DNA from 2 places in the Kitasatospora sp. NPDC004745 genome. Region 1 is predicted to be linked to the other one. Evidence: predicted binding sites of a transcription regulator. Region 1 holds the regulator's gene; the other holds the start of a gene.

Region 1 (7,109 bases):
GCCCGCCCGCGCCTACGCCGAGGAGGTCACCCGGCACGGCTCCCGGATCCGGGTCCTGGACGAACCGTTCCAGCGGCTGATCGTCTTCGACCGCACCGTCGCGGTGATCTCCGCCAGCGACGACCACAGCACCGCGGCCTTCATCACCGACCCGGCCGCCATCACCTTCCTGGTCGGCGCCTTCGAACGGGACTGGGCCCGGGCGGACCCGGCCGGGTTCGCCGCCGGCGGCGGGCCCGCGCGCAGCGTCCCGGACCGCGTCGGCCGGCTCCTCGCCCGGGGGCTCACCCAGCGCGCCGTCGCCACCCGCCTGGGCCTGAGCGAGCGCACCGTCGCCGCCCACATCTCCCGCCTGCGCGACCGCCACGGCGCCCAGACCCTCTTCCAGCTGGGCTGGCTGATGCGGGGCGCCCGCGACGACCGGTGAGCCCTCCCCGGCCGGGCGCGGCCGCGCGGGGGGCTCACACGGCGGGCGACCGGGGCCAGGGGGTGACCGGTCGTCGGGACGAGCCCGGCCGGGCCCGGTGGGGCTCAGCCGGTGGCCGCGCCGGTGGGCCAGTAGCCGGTGACGGGGGGCTGCTGCCGGGGGACGTTGAACTGCTCGCCGGGGGCGGTCCAGAAGCCCTCGCGCAGGGACAGCGCCATGCCGGCCCAGTCCAGGGCGGTCTCCACGGTGTGGTTGAGCGCCTCCTGCGACCAGGTGTCGTCGAAGACCAGCGGCAGGACGGGGGCGACCTGCTCGATGGTGGCGATCAGCGGGTTGTGGGTGATCGCCTCGTCGACGAGGAGGACGATCGGCTTCCGCAGCGCCGAGGCCCATCCGAGTTCCAGGCTCACTCCGGCCGACAGCGGCGCGCCGACGTAGGCGAACACCAGGTCCGCGGACTGCAGCGCGCGGAAGTCGGACGGCACCCGGGGCTCGGGGGCCCGGCCGGCGACGGTCCAGGCGTCGCTGTGGTGCGCGCTGTAGACGGCGGCACCGCTGCGCAGCAGCGTGGTGCGCAGGGTCGTCAGCCGCGTCCGGCTGGCGAGCGTCACCACGCTGTCCGCGGGCCCGGTCAGCCGCATCAGCGGCGCGGCCAGGAACACTCGTGCACGCCGGCCTTCGGTGGCCTGGCTGTCGTGCTGACGCAGGTAGGGCTCGGTCATGTCGACTCCGGGGGAAGGCGTTGGCACTCGGCTGCTCGCCGCCGACGCTTGGTGTGGAGATTGGGACAGGGGGAAATCGTGCGGGTTTATCACTATTTCGATGCCTGTCATACGCGGCGTTCGGGAGGGAGGATCCCGCTGCTGCGGCGTGAGGACGCCAGTTGATCGTCCATCGGGCACGGGGTGCCAGTCCACTGATGCACGGTGTCATCCCTCTGCATGGCAGAGAGATGACACCCTCTTCGGGCTGGGCGCGACCGTGACAGCCAGATACGGCATGTGGCACGATCTGAGCGTTTGATTGTCTGTCGCCTGTTCATTCGACTGACAGGCCACTGAAGAGGATTGGGGTGTGCGCGTGTCTCGTCTGCGTAGGGCTGCCAAGGCGGCCGTGATGGCGATATCTGCGGGCGTCCTTACCGTGCTTGGCTTCGGACTGCTTGCCACCGGCCATGATGCCGATGGATCTGCCCATGTCAATCGCGCGGGGTTCGGGGTCGATGTTAGTACGACTTCGAATCAGGCAATGGGCACGGCTTTGGACGGCGAACACCAGTGGACATGACAGAATGAGGCTGACGAATCGTTATGCGCTGCCGGAAGCGGCGGGGAGGCATGGCGATTCGTCGGTCTCTTGTGACGAACGGGCCAGCGCCCAACCGAGTTGGAACAGCGATTCGACGTTGTAGTCCTCCCGCATCTCGGCCAGATGGCGGGCGAGGGTCCGTTCGCTGATGCCGAGCCGGCGGGCGATGACCCGGTGGTTGGTGCCCTCGAGCAGCAGGTCGATGATGGTCTGGCGCATCCGTGACACCACCTGTTGCGGCACGGTGCGTCCGCCGGTGAAGTCGAGACCGCGGTTCCAGTTGCGTTCGAACACCTCGTGCACGAGGAAGTGGATGACGGCGGGGTCGTGGATGAAGGCGGCCAGGTTGAGGTCCTCGGCGACCGGGATGGCGGCCAGCTGCCGGTCCACGATGATCAGCCTGGTGTACGGCTCGTCGAGGGTGCGGAACCGGCCGCCGGCCTCGGTGATCTTCGCGACGTAGTCCCGGGTGGGCGCGTGGTACCGCGTGCTCGGGTGGTAGATCGTGCGGACGGCGATCCCGCGCTTGAGATCGGCCAGGTCGTCGTCGAGCACCCGGGACAGGACGTCCGGCGGGCGCGGACCTCCCGGCTGGGCCGCGAGGATCTCCTCTTTCGCCGTGGTCACGGCGTGGTTGATCCGCTGGCTGATCAGCGCCTTGCCGCGGACGTACTCAATTGTTCCGCCGGAGGACTCCGGGCGGTGAAACGCGTCCGCGAGGCTCTGGAGGTCGCTCGGGACGGCTATCGCGCGCGACAGCAGTGCCAGTGCCTGACGCTGCCAGACCGCGCTCAGACCGGTGGCGAGCTGTTGCGGGTCGACCGCGACCAGAATCTGCGGATCATCCAGGTCGGGAGTCAGGAGACCGATGTCCAACAGCTCGCTGAGGTGGCTGTAGTCGTGCTCCGCGATTTCATTGCGGGCCGTCCGACCGCGCGTCCGGATAATCGCGAGGTAGAGATCATGCGCTCCGGCGGACAGGGTGCCCGTCGCACTGACCCCCGGAATGGCGTCGTTCCTCCCGTTCATTCACGGCTCCTTCTCGACGACCGAACCTGCCCTATGGCTGCACCCGAGCCCCATCGGTGATCCTAGATCCCGGAGTGGGATCTGGAAGTGGGCATTGTTCCACCATTGCGGAGTAGCGCTTCGATTGGCACCCTCTCACCACGACCAAACCGCCGGCACCCCCCAGGCGGAGGGAACCGGCGGCTGTCGGTGTTTCGGGCCCGGTCAGCGCTTGGGGCGCCAGACCACCAGGGCGCTGGAGTGCGGGGTGGGGGGCTGGTACGGGACGAGGTCGCGCCGGTAGGAGGCGTGCACGGCGGCCTCGCGCTGCTGGAGCGCGGTCGCGGCGCCCTCGAGGGAGTCGACCAGTTCGCTGATCCGCGACTGCAGGGCGGTGACCTGGTTCTCCAGCTCGATGATCCGCTTGATGCCGGCCAGGTTGATGCCCTCGTCCTGGGAGAGCCGCTGGACCTCGCGCAGCTGCTGGATGTCGCGGGCCGAGTAGCGGCGGCCGCGGCCCGCGGTGCGGTCGGGGCAGACCAGGCCGAGGCGGTCGTACTGGCGGAGGGTCTGCGGGTGCAGGCCGGAGAGCTCGGCGGCGACGGAGATGACGTACACCGGGGTGTCCTCGGTGAGCACGTACTGCGGCGGGGCCGCGGCGCGCCGGGGGCGGCGGTTGTCGCCGGGGAGGCCCTCGCCGATGCCGGGGCCGATCGGGCTGTCGGGGATCATCGGGGACATCTGGTCGTCACGCTCCCTTCGCCGCCCGGAACAGGGCGGCTCGCGGGTCGTCGGAGGCGGTGGCCTCGCGGTACTGCTCCAGGGCGTTCAGCGCGTCGCCGGTGACGTGCTGCGGCACCACGACCTCGACGGTGACGAGGAGGTCGCCGCGGGTGCCGTCCTTGCGGGTGGCGCCCTTGCCGCGGGCGCGCATGGTGAGGCCGTTGGCGCTGCCCGGGGGCAGCTTGAGCTTCACGGCGGGGCCGTTGAGGGTGGGCACCTCGATGGTGCCGCCGAGGGCGGCCTCGGGGAAGGTCACGGGGACGGTGACGGTGAGGTTGTCCCCCTTGCGGCCGAAGACCGCGTGCGGGTCGACGTGCACGGTGACGTAGAGGTCGCCGGGCTGGCCGCCGCGCTCGCCCTGCGCGCCCTTGCCCTTGAGCCGGATCCGCTGGGCGTCCTGGACGCCGGCGGGGATGCGGACCTGCATGGTGTGGGCCGAGCTGGCCCGTCCGCTGCCGTGGCAGTCGTTGCACGGGTCGTCGACGATCATGCCGCGGCCGCGGCAGTCCTTGCACGGCTCGGAGAGCGCGAACGCGCCCTGGCCGCGGCTGACGGTGCCGGCGCCGACGCAGGTCGGGCAGACCCGCGGGGTGGTGCCGGTCCGGGCGCCGGTGCCGTTGCAGGAGCGGCAGGGGGCCTGGCTGGTCATCCGGAGGGGGACGGTCGCGCCGTCGACGGCCTCCTCGAAGGCCAGGGTGACCTCGGTCTCGACGTCGGCGCCGCGCCGCGGCTGGGCCTGCCGGCCGCCGCGGTTGAACAGGCCGCCGAAGACGTCGCCGAGCCCGCCGGTGTTGGCGCTCTGGCTGCCGCTGAAGAGGTCGCCGAAGTCGAAGCTGTAGTTGCCGGCGCCCGCGCCGGGGCCGCCGGCCCGGAAGCCGCCGTTGGCGAAGAGGCTGCGCGCCTCGTCGTACTCCTTGCGGCGCTTCTCGTCGGAGAGGACGTCGTAGGCCTCGGAGATGTCCTTGAAGCGGTCCTCGGCCTTGCTGTCGCCCTTGTTGGCGTCCGGGTGGAACTCGCGGGCGAGCTTGCGGTAGGTCTTCTTGATCTCGGCGGCGGTGGCGTCCTTGGGCACGCCGAGGACCTTGTAGTAGTCCTTCTCCACGTAGTCCTTGCCGCTCATGCGTCCACCTCGCTCCGCCCGGCAGCCGCTGCGCGCCACGCGCACCTCTGAACGGTCCGCCCGCTGCGCTCGCTCACGGCTCCCGCCACCTCCCGATGTCCATCGTCGCTGTGCTGTCGACGGGCCGTCCGCCGGCCGCCGTCGACAGCGCGCTGCGGAGCCGGCCGCCGTCATGGCCGGCGTACGACTCCGCAGCGCACTGGTTGTCAGCTGTCACAGGTTGTCAGCTGTCAGCTGTCCGAGCCACCGTCGGACGCGTCCTCGTCACCGGACTTGGCGTCGCCGTCCGGACCGGCCGTCGTCTGGGTGCCCGGCTGGGGCTCCGCGACGGCGACCATGGCGGGGCGGATGATCCGCTCGCCGATCCGGTAGCCGGGTTGGAGGATCTGCACGCAGGTGTCCTCGGTGACGTCCGAGGAGTAGCTGTGCATCAGGGCCTCGTGCATGGTCGGGTCGAAGGGCTCGCCCTCCTTGCCGAACTGCTGCAGGCCCAGCTTGGCGACGACCGTCTCCAGGGACTCGGCGACGGACTTGAAGCCGCCGGTGACCTCGCCGTGCTCGCGGGCGCGGCCGATGTCGTCCAGGACCGGGATCAGGGACTCCAGGATGTTGGAGACCGCGATCTCGCGGACCGTCAGCCGGTCGCGCTCGACCCGCTTGCGGTAGTTCTGGTACTCGGCCTGCAGGCGCTGCAGGTCGGCGGTGCGCTCGCCGGCCTCGCGCTTCGCGGCGGCCAGGTCGTCGGCACCGTCGGCGTCGGAGGAACCGCCCGCGGCGGCCTCCTCGGCCGCCTTGATCACGGCCTCCTCGGCGGCGGAGTCGTCGCCGGGCTTGCCGCCCTGCGGCTTGTCCGTCATGCCGACGCACCGCCCTTGGGCTTCTCGTCGTCCACGATCTCGGCGTCGACGACGTCGTCCTCGGCCTTGGCCTGGGCGGAGTCGCCGGCCGGGGCCGCACCGGCGGCGTCGGCGTTGGCGTACAGCGCCTGGCCGAGCTTCTGCGCGGTGGTGGACACCTTCTCGGAGGCCTCGCGGATCTTCGCGATGTCCTCGCCCTTCAGGGCCTCCTTGAGCTCGCCGACGGCGGTCTCGACCTCGGTCTTGACGTCGGCCGGGAGCTTGTCGGCGTTGTCGGCGATGAACTTCTCGGTCGAGTAGACGAGCTGCTCGGCGGAGTTGCGGGTCTCGACGGACTCGCGGCGCTTGTGGTCCTCCTCCGCGTACTGCTCGGCCTCGCGCATCATGCGCTCGATGTCGTCCTTCGGCAGCGCGGAGCCGCCGGTGACGGTCATCTTCTGCTCCTTGCCGGTGCCGAGGTCCTTGGCACCGACGTGCATGATGCCGTTGGCGTCGATGTCGAAGGTGACCTCGATCTGCGGCAGGCCGCGCGGCGCCGGCGGGAGGCCGGTCAGCTCGAACATGCCGAGCTTCTTGTTGTACGCGGCGATCTCGCGCTCGCCCTGGTAGACCTGGATCTGCACGGACGGCTGGTTGTCCTCGGCCGTGGTGAAGATCTCGGAGCGCTTGGTCGGGATCGTGGTGTTGCGCTCGATCAGCTTGGTCATGATGCCGCCCTTGGTCTCGATGCCGAGGGACAGCGGGGTGACGTCGAGCAGCAGGACGTCCTTGACCTCGCCCTTGAGGACACCGGCCTGGAGCGAGGCGCCGATGGCGACGACCTCGTCCGGGTTGACGCCCTTGTTGGCCTCCTTGCCGCCGGTCAGCTCGCGGACGAGCTCGGCGACGGCGGGCATGCGGGTCGAGCCGCCGACCAGGACCACGTGGTCGATCTCGGAGAGCGCGATGCCGGCGTCCTTGATCACGTTGTGGAACGGGATCTTGCAGCGCTCCAGCAGGTCGGAGCTGAGCTGCTGGAACTGGGCGCGGGTGAGCTTCTCGTCCAGGTGCAGCGGGCCCTCGGCCGAGGCCGTGATGTAGGGCAGGTTGATCGAGGTCTCGGAGGACGAGGACAGCTCGATCTTGGCCTTCTCGGCGGCCTCGCGCAGACGCTGCAGGGCCATCTTGTCCTTGGACAGGTCGACGCCGTGGCCGGCCTGGAAGACCTTGACCAGGTGGTCGACGACCTTCTGGTCCCAGTCGTCGCCGCCGAGGTGGTTGTCACCGTTGGTGGCCTTCACCTCGACGACCCCGTCGCCGATCTCCAGCAGGGAGACGTCGAAGGTGCCGCCGCCGAGGTCGAAGACCAGGATGGTCTGGTCGTCCTTGTCGAGGCCGTAGGCCAGGGCGGCCGCGGTCGGCTCGTTGACGATGCGCAGGACGTTGAGGCCCGCGATCTCACCGGCCTCCTTGGTGGCCTGGCGCTCGGAGTCCGAGAAGTACGCCGGGACGGTGATGACGGCGTCGGTGACGGTCTCGCCCAGGTAGGCCTCCGCGTCCCGCTTCAGCTTCTGCAGGATGAAGGCGCTGATCTGCTGGGGGTTGAAGTCCTTGCCGTCCAGGTTGA
Region 2 (7,109 bases), on a different contig from region 1:
AGACGCCGAGGCGGGCCAGGGTCTCCGGGGCGGAGCCCTGGAACTCGGCCGGGTACTCCATGGCGCCGACGCCGACGATGGTGCCCTGGTTCTGCATCAGGCGCGGCACGGAGTGCACGGTGCCGATGCCGCCGGGGTTGGTCAGCGAGACCGTGACGCCGGTGAAGTCGTCCATGGTCAGCTTGTTGGCGCGGGCCCGGCGGACGATGTCCTCGTAGGCCTGCCAGAAGCCGAAGAAGTCGAGGGTTTCGGCCTTCTTGATGGCCGCGACGACGAGCTGGCGGTCGCCGTTCGGCTTGACCAGGTCGATGGCCAGGCCGAGGTTGATGTGCTCGGGCTTGACCAGGTAGGCCTTGCCGTCCTCCACCTTGTAGCTGTGGTTCATCCCCGGGCTGGCCTTGATGGCCTGGACCAGGGCGTAGCCGATCAGGTGGGTGAAGGAGACCTTGCCGCCGCGGGCGCGCTGCAGGTGGTTGTTGATGACGATGCGGTTGTCGATCAACAGCTTCGCGGGCACCGCGCGGACCGAGGTCGCGGTCGGCACCTCCAGCGAGGCGTCCATGTTGGTGGCGACGGCCTTCGCCGGGCCGCGCAGCTGGACGAGCTCGGGGCCGGCCGGCGCGGCCGCGGCGGGCGCGGCCGGGGCGGCCTTGGGGGCCGGCGGCGCGGCGGGGGCCGCGGCGAGCGGCACGGGGGCCGGGGCCGGCGCGGCCGGAGCGGCGGCGGGTGCGGCCGGTGCGGCAGCAGCGGGCGCGGGGGCAGCGGCAGGGGTCGGCGTGGGGCCGGCCTGGGTCGCGGCCTGGGTCACTGGGGTCACCTCGGTACCGGGCTTGTAGTCGGCGAAAAAGTCCCACCAGGCTCGGTCGACCGAGTTCGGGTCCTGGAGGTACTGCTGGTAGATCTCATCGACGAGCCACTCATTGGGGCCGAAGCCAGTGGAGCTTGCCGAGCTATTGGGGGTTTCAGGGGACTGTGGCGACACGGCGGCAACCGCCCTCTTCCGCTTCCTTTTGGGATGTTTGGACAGCGGGGATTAAGGCTACGCCCCTGACCGGTGATCGCGCAGTCCCCGGGGCTCAGGCGTCGCCCAGATCACAGTCCTGACCTGCAGATTGGCTGAAAATGTGCGTTAGAAAGCCATATCTGAGGGGAACTGACTGCCCCGTGCGGGAGTCATACCCGGACGAAACCGGACAAACCCCTGTTCGGATCATCGAACGATCTTCGTGTACGTCTGTGTCGCTTCTGTGACACAACGGCCCCCGTCGGGGCGCTGGAGGATCCGACGGAGCGGCCCGGCTCAGCGCTGCCCCGGCAGCCGGACCTCGATCCGGCAGCCGCGCGGCGACTCGGCGACCGCGATCCGCCCGCCGTGCAGGTCCACCGCCCACCGGGCGATGGCCAGCCCGAGGCCGGTGCCGCCGTCCGAACCGGGCCCCTGGGCGGTCGCGGTGCCGCTGCGGCTGAACCGCTCGAACACCCGGCTGCGGTCGGCCGGCGGGATGCCCGGGCCCTCGTCCTCGACCTCCAGCAGCAGGCCGCCGGGCTCGCCGTCGGGCCGCGCGCGCACCGTGACGGTGCCGCCGGGCGGGGAGTGCTTGCAGGCGTTGTCGACCAGGTTGGCGACCACCTGGTGGAGCCGTTCCGGGTCCGCCACGCCGGTCAGGCCGGTCGGGCTGACCTCCAGGGCCAGTCGGACGTCGCCGCGCCGGGAGAACGCCCCGCCGGCCGTCGCGCCGTCCACGGTGACCCCGCGCAGCACGCCGTCCAGGAACTCGCGCACCTCGAAGGGGCGGGCGTCCAGGTCGACCACGCCGTCGTCGATCTTGGAGAGGTCCAGCAGATGGGTGACCAGGCGGCCGAGCCGCTCGGTCTGCTCCAGGGCGGCCCCGAGGGTCGCCGGATTGGGCTGGACGACGCCGTCCACCACGTTCTCCAGCACGGCGCGCAACGCGGCGATCGGCGTGCGCAGCTCGTGCGAGACGTTGGCGACCAGCTCGCGACGGTGCCGGTCGGCGGCGCCCAGGTCGGCCGCCATCTGGTTGAAGGCGGCCGCCAGCTCGCCGATCTCGTCGCGCGAGTTGACCTCGACCCGGCGGCTGTAGTCGCCGGAGGCCATCGCGCGGGCGGCGGCCGTCATCTCGCGCAGGGGGGCGGTCAGCCCGTGCGCGAGGAACTGCATGAAGAGCAGCGAGGCGATCATGGAGAAGACCATGATGATCCGGATCTGGGTCTCGGACCGGATCGCCACGACCACCATGCCGGTGGCCAGGAAGACGGAGACGATCACCAGCAGGGCGAGTTTGCCCTTGATCGAGCGGACCGGGTCGAGCGGCCGGATGTCGGCCCAGACCCGGCGGGCGGCGCGGACGGCCAGCGTCTGTGGCCGCGTGCCGTCGGTGTCCCCGTTGTTGCGTTGCTGCGGAAAGGTCATTGGTTTTTCCTGTGATCCCCGCGTACGTCCCGCGCGTGCCTGCGCGGCGGTCCGGGACACGGGCCCCCCGGAGGCCCGTCGCCCGAGGCGCCGCTAGGAGAGCGGGGCCTCCAGCGCGTACCCGACGCCGTGGACGGTGCGGATCCAGCTCGCGCCGATCTTCCGGCGCAGGGCCTTCACGTGGCTGTCCACGGTGCGGGTGCCGGACGCGTCGGTCCAGTCCCAGACCTCGGCCAGCAACTGCTCGCGGGTCAGCACCGCGCGCGGCTGGGCGGCCAGGCAGGCGAGCAGGTCGAACTCGGTGGGCGTCAGGTGGACGTCCCCCGAGGCCAGCCGGACCCGGCGCTGCACGTGGTCGATCTCCAGCTCGCCGAAGCGCAGCGAGCCGAGCGCGGGCGTGCGGGCGGCCTGCTGGGCGCGCTCGACGCGGCGCAGCAGCACGTTGACCCGGGCGGCCAGTTCGCGCATCGAGAAGGGTTTCGTCATGTAGTCGTCCGCGCCCACGCCGAGGCCGACCAGCAGGTCCGTCTCGTCGTCGCGCGCGGTCAGCATCAGCACCGGCACCGGGCGCTGCGCCTGGATCCGGCGGCACACCTCGAGGCCGTCGAATCCGGGCAGCATGATGTCGAGGACGACCAGGTCGGGCTGCCAGGTGTGGAAGCCGTCGACCGCTCCCGGTCCGTCGTGGGCCACGGCGACCTTGAAGCCCTCCGCGCCCAAGCGGGCCGCGATCGACTCCGCGATCGTGGGCTCGTCCTCCACCACCAGCACTCTGCGCTGGCTGCTCACCGTGCCGCCGCTGTTGTTGTGGTCCTGCTGAAGTTCTGTCACGGTCACGCCACCGCCCCCAGGGCTGCGGGCCGGCCACCTGTGGGGATGGCGGGGCTCCGCTCGTAGTCTTGTTCCGTCGTGGACTGTGCCGGGTCCGCCGTCCCGTCGCGCTCGGATCGGAGGACGGACTGTAGGCCACCCACCCGCTCCCGCGCACCTCGCAGCGTACGGACAGTGGGTGCTTCCCGGCAGGCGGACCGGACGTTTCCGGCCCGTGGGCCGGCTGTCCGCCGCCCTCTGAACCCACTGCACGAGTGGGCACGGGCCGATACCTTACCCGCCGAATTTTCACTGCGTAACGGTACGTATGCAGTCGAGTTGACGCCAAGTCGCCGGTCAGAGGGCCTACTGACGCGTTAATCGGAAGTAGGTCTGGACCAATGCCGGGAAATCCGGTCGGCCGGTTTACCGATGGTCTTCACGGACAATTCCCAGCTGCCTCTCAGGACCCCGACGTAACGTGGCCACGACAACACCCTGCCGGGCGGGATTCACCGCGCGCGCCGGTACGTTGGGCACCTGTGACGGGCCGGTGGCTGCGGGTGTGGAGCGGGAGGCGTCATGGCTGGAGTGCGGCGCGGGGCCGGACGGGTCGGGCCGCCGCCGACGGGCGCGCCGTACGGGATGCTCCGGTTCGGCCTGCGCGCGAGCGCCGTCGACCGGCTGCTCGCCCTGGTGCCGACGCCCCGGCGCACCCCTTTCACCCTCGGCTACCTCGCCGTGGTCGGTGCCACCACCACGTTCGCCAAGCTCGCCGATCCGGAACTCGTGCAGCGGTTGCAGGAGGCTTCCAGCTCCGACGGCCACAACCTCCTGCAGCATCCCCTGCGCGCTCTGCTGCTGAGTGGTTTCTGGGTGGCCGGTGACGTGTGGATGCCCTACCTGTGGGGATTCGCCGTCACCCTCGCGCCGCTGGAGCGGCGGATCGGCCCCGCCCGCGCGGCCGCGGTGTTCGCGACCGGCCACGTCGTCGCCACCCTGCTCTCCCAGGGCGTGGTGATCGCGGCGGTGGAGACGGGGCGGATGGAGCCCGGGGCGCTGGACTACCTGGACATCGGCGTCAGCTACGGCGTGCTCGCCTGCCTGGGCGCGGTGGCCGGGCTGCTGCCGCTGCGCGGGCGGGTGGTCGCGCTCGGCGGCGCCGGGCTGCTGATCGCCGAGCAGATCCTCACCGAGCGGGACGTGGTCACCGCGGTGGGCCACCCGGCGGCGGTGCTGACCGGCGTGGCGCTGTGGCGCTGGGCGCGGCGCGTCCGGGCGAGCCGGCCCGGGCCGGCCCCGCGCCGGGCCGAGGCGGTGGCCGGCGGTGCGCCCGCGACGGGTGGCGCCCGGGTCCTGGACGCCCGCTGACACCTTCGGGTGCATCTTCCGGACGGGTTTTGACGGACCCCGCGCGGCCCCATGGTGTTCGCTCATGGCGAACAAGACGCCGGGAACATCCGGCGTCCGCCGAGCCTTAGTCAGGTCGGCTCAACTTCACTGACTGGGGAGAGATCATGGCATCGACGTCCACACCGCTCACCCTGCCCGTGCTGCCGCTCGACGACGAGGTCGTCCTGCCGGGCATGGTCGTCCCGCTGGACCTGAAGGACACCGAGGTGCGCGCCGCCGTCGAGGCCGCCCGCGCCGCGGCCACCGGCGCCGGCAAGCCGCAGGTCCTGCTCGTCCCGCGGGTGGACGGCTCGTACGCGGCGGTCGGCACGCTGGCCACCGTGGAACAGGTCGGCCGGCTGGCCGACGGCGATCCGGCCGCGCTGGTCCGCGCCGTGCGCCGGGTCCGGATCGGGGTCGGCACCACCGGCCCCGGCGCCGCCCTCTGGGTGGAGACCACGCCGTTCCGGGAGTCCTCGGTGGGCACCCCGGTCGCCGGCCGGGCCGCCGAGCTGGTCAAGGAGTACAAGGCGCTGTCCACCCAGTGGCTGCGCCGGCGCGGCGCCTGGCAGATCGTCGACCGGGTGGCGCAGATCGAGGGCGTCGGCGAGCTCGCCGACAACATCGGCTACGCGTCCTTCGTCACCGCCGAGCAGAAGCTCAAGGTGCTGCTGGAGGCCGACCAGGTCGCCCGCCTGGAGTACGCGCTGACCCTGCTGCGCGACCACCTCGCCGAGGAGGAGGTCAACGACACCATCCGCAAGGACGTCGAGGAGGGCGTGGCCAAGCAGCAGAAGGAGTTCCTGCTCCGCCGCCAGCTGGAGGCCGTCCGCAAGGAACTGGCCGAGCTGAACGGCGACCCGGCCGACGAGGAGGGCGACTACCGGGCCCGGGTCGAGGCCGCCGACCTGCCCGAGAAGGTCCGCGAGGCCGCGCTCAAGGAGGTGGACAAGCTCGAACGCGCCTCCGACCAGTCGCCCGAGGGCTCCTGGATCCGCACCTGGCTGGACACCGTCCTGGAACTGCCCTGGAACGAGCGCAGCGAGGACACCTACGACATCGCCGGCGCCCGCGCGGTGCTGGACGCCGACCACGCGGGCCTGGCGGACGTGAAGGACCGCATCGTCGAGTACCTCGCGGTGCGCAAGCGCCGCGCCGACCAGGGGCTCGGACTCGTCGGCGGGCGGCGCGGCGGAGCGGTGCTGGCGCTGGTCGGCCCGCCCGGGGTGGGCAAGACCTCGCTCGGCGAGTCGGTGGCCCGCGCCATGGGCCGCAGCTTCGTCCGGGTCGCCCTCGGCGGCGTCCGGGACGAGGCCGAGATCCGCGGCCACCGGCGCACCTACGTCGGCGCGCAGCCCGGCCGGCTGGTGCGGGCGATCAAGGAGGCCGGCTCGATGAACCCGGTCGTCCTGCTCGACGAGATCGACAAGGTCGGCTCCGACTACCGCGGGGACCCGGCCGCCGCCCTGCTGGAGGTGCTGGACCCGGCGCAGAACCACACCTTCCGGGACCACTACCTGGAGGTCGAGCTCGACCTCTCCGACGTGGTCTTCCTCGCCACCGCCAACGTGCTGGAGGCCATCCCCGAGCCGCTGCTCGACCGGATGGAGCTCGTCCGGCTGGACGGCTACACCGAGGACGAGAAGGTCCTCATCGCCCGCGACCACCTGCTCCCGCGCCAGCTGGAGAAGGCCGGACTGGGCGACGGCCTGGTCTCCGTCGACGAGCCGGCGCTGCGCCGGCTGGCCGGTGAGTACACGCGGGAGGCCGGGGTGCGGACCCTGGAGCGTTCGATCGCCCGGGTGCTGCGCAGGATCGCCGCGCAGGCCGAGCTCGGCGAGCGCGAGCTGCCCGTCACCATCGGCGCGGACGACCTGCGCGCCCTGATCGGCCGCCCGCACCACGTGCCGGAGGCCGCGCAGGAGCCGGCCGAGCGGCGCACCGCCGTGCCCGGGGTGGCCACCGGCCTCGCGGTGACCGGCGCGGGCGGCGACGTCCTCTACATCGAGGCCTCGCTCGCCGACTCCGAGACCGGCGGGACGGGCCTCACCCTCACCGGGCAGCTGGGCGACGTGATGAAGGAGTCCGCGCACATCGCGCTCTCCTTCCTGCGCTCGCGCGGCGCCGAGCTGGAGCTGCCGGTCACCTCGCTGCGGGACCGCGGCGTGCACCTGCACGTCCCGGCCGGGGCCGTCCCCAAGGACGGGCCGAGCGCCGGCATCACCATGACCACGGCGCTGGCCTCGCTGCTGTCGGGGCGCCGGGTGCGCACCGACGTGGCGATGACCGGCGAGGTGTCGCTGACCGGCCGGGTGCTGCCGATCGGCGGGGTGAAGCAGAAGCTGCTCGCCGCCGACCGGGCCGGGGTCACCACGGTGATCATCCCCAAGCGCAACGAGGCCGACCTGGACGACGTCCCGGCCGAGGTGCTGGAGCGGCTCACCGTCCACCCGGTGGCGGACGTGCGCGAGGT

Evidence for each region. The regulator HspR, encoded in region 1, represses chaperone genes until heat shock. The targets are predictions, from matches to a motif close to TTGAGNNNNNNNNNCTCAA.
Region 2: the regulator HspR is predicted to act here: its motif matches at 4,721-4,739, upstream of lon (endopeptidase La).

Annotation. Positions count from the first base shown of each region.
Region 1 is NZ_JBIALK010000006.1:140,863-147,971, forward strand. It holds gene ACFYUY_RS13700 (LuxR C-terminal-related transcriptional regulator) at 1-427, shown strand, start outside; gene ACFYUY_RS13705 (hypothetical protein) at 532-1,149, opposite strand; gene ACFYUY_RS13710 (helix-turn-helix domain-containing protein) at 1,736-2,764, opposite strand; gene ACFYUY_RS13715 (heat shock protein transcriptional repressor HspR) at 2,969-3,484, opposite strand; gene dnaJ (molecular chaperone DnaJ) at 3,492-4,646, opposite strand; gene grpE (nucleotide exchange factor GrpE) at 4,877-5,503, opposite strand; gene dnaK (molecular chaperone DnaK) at 5,500-7,109, opposite strand, start outside.
Region 2 is NZ_JBIALK010000012.1:195,818-202,926, reverse strand. It holds gene ACFYUY_RS21050 (multifunctional oxoglutarate decarboxylase/oxoglutarate dehydrogenase thiamine pyrophosphate-binding subunit/dihydrolipoyllysine-residue succinyltransferase subunit) at 1-982, opposite strand, end outside; gene ACFYUY_RS21045 (HAMP domain-containing sensor histidine kinase) at 1,301-2,434, opposite strand; gene ACFYUY_RS21040 (response regulator transcription factor) at 2,528-3,265, opposite strand; gene ACFYUY_RS21035 (rhomboid-like protein) at 3,827-4,615, shown strand; gene lon (endopeptidase La) at 4,762-7,109, shown strand, end outside.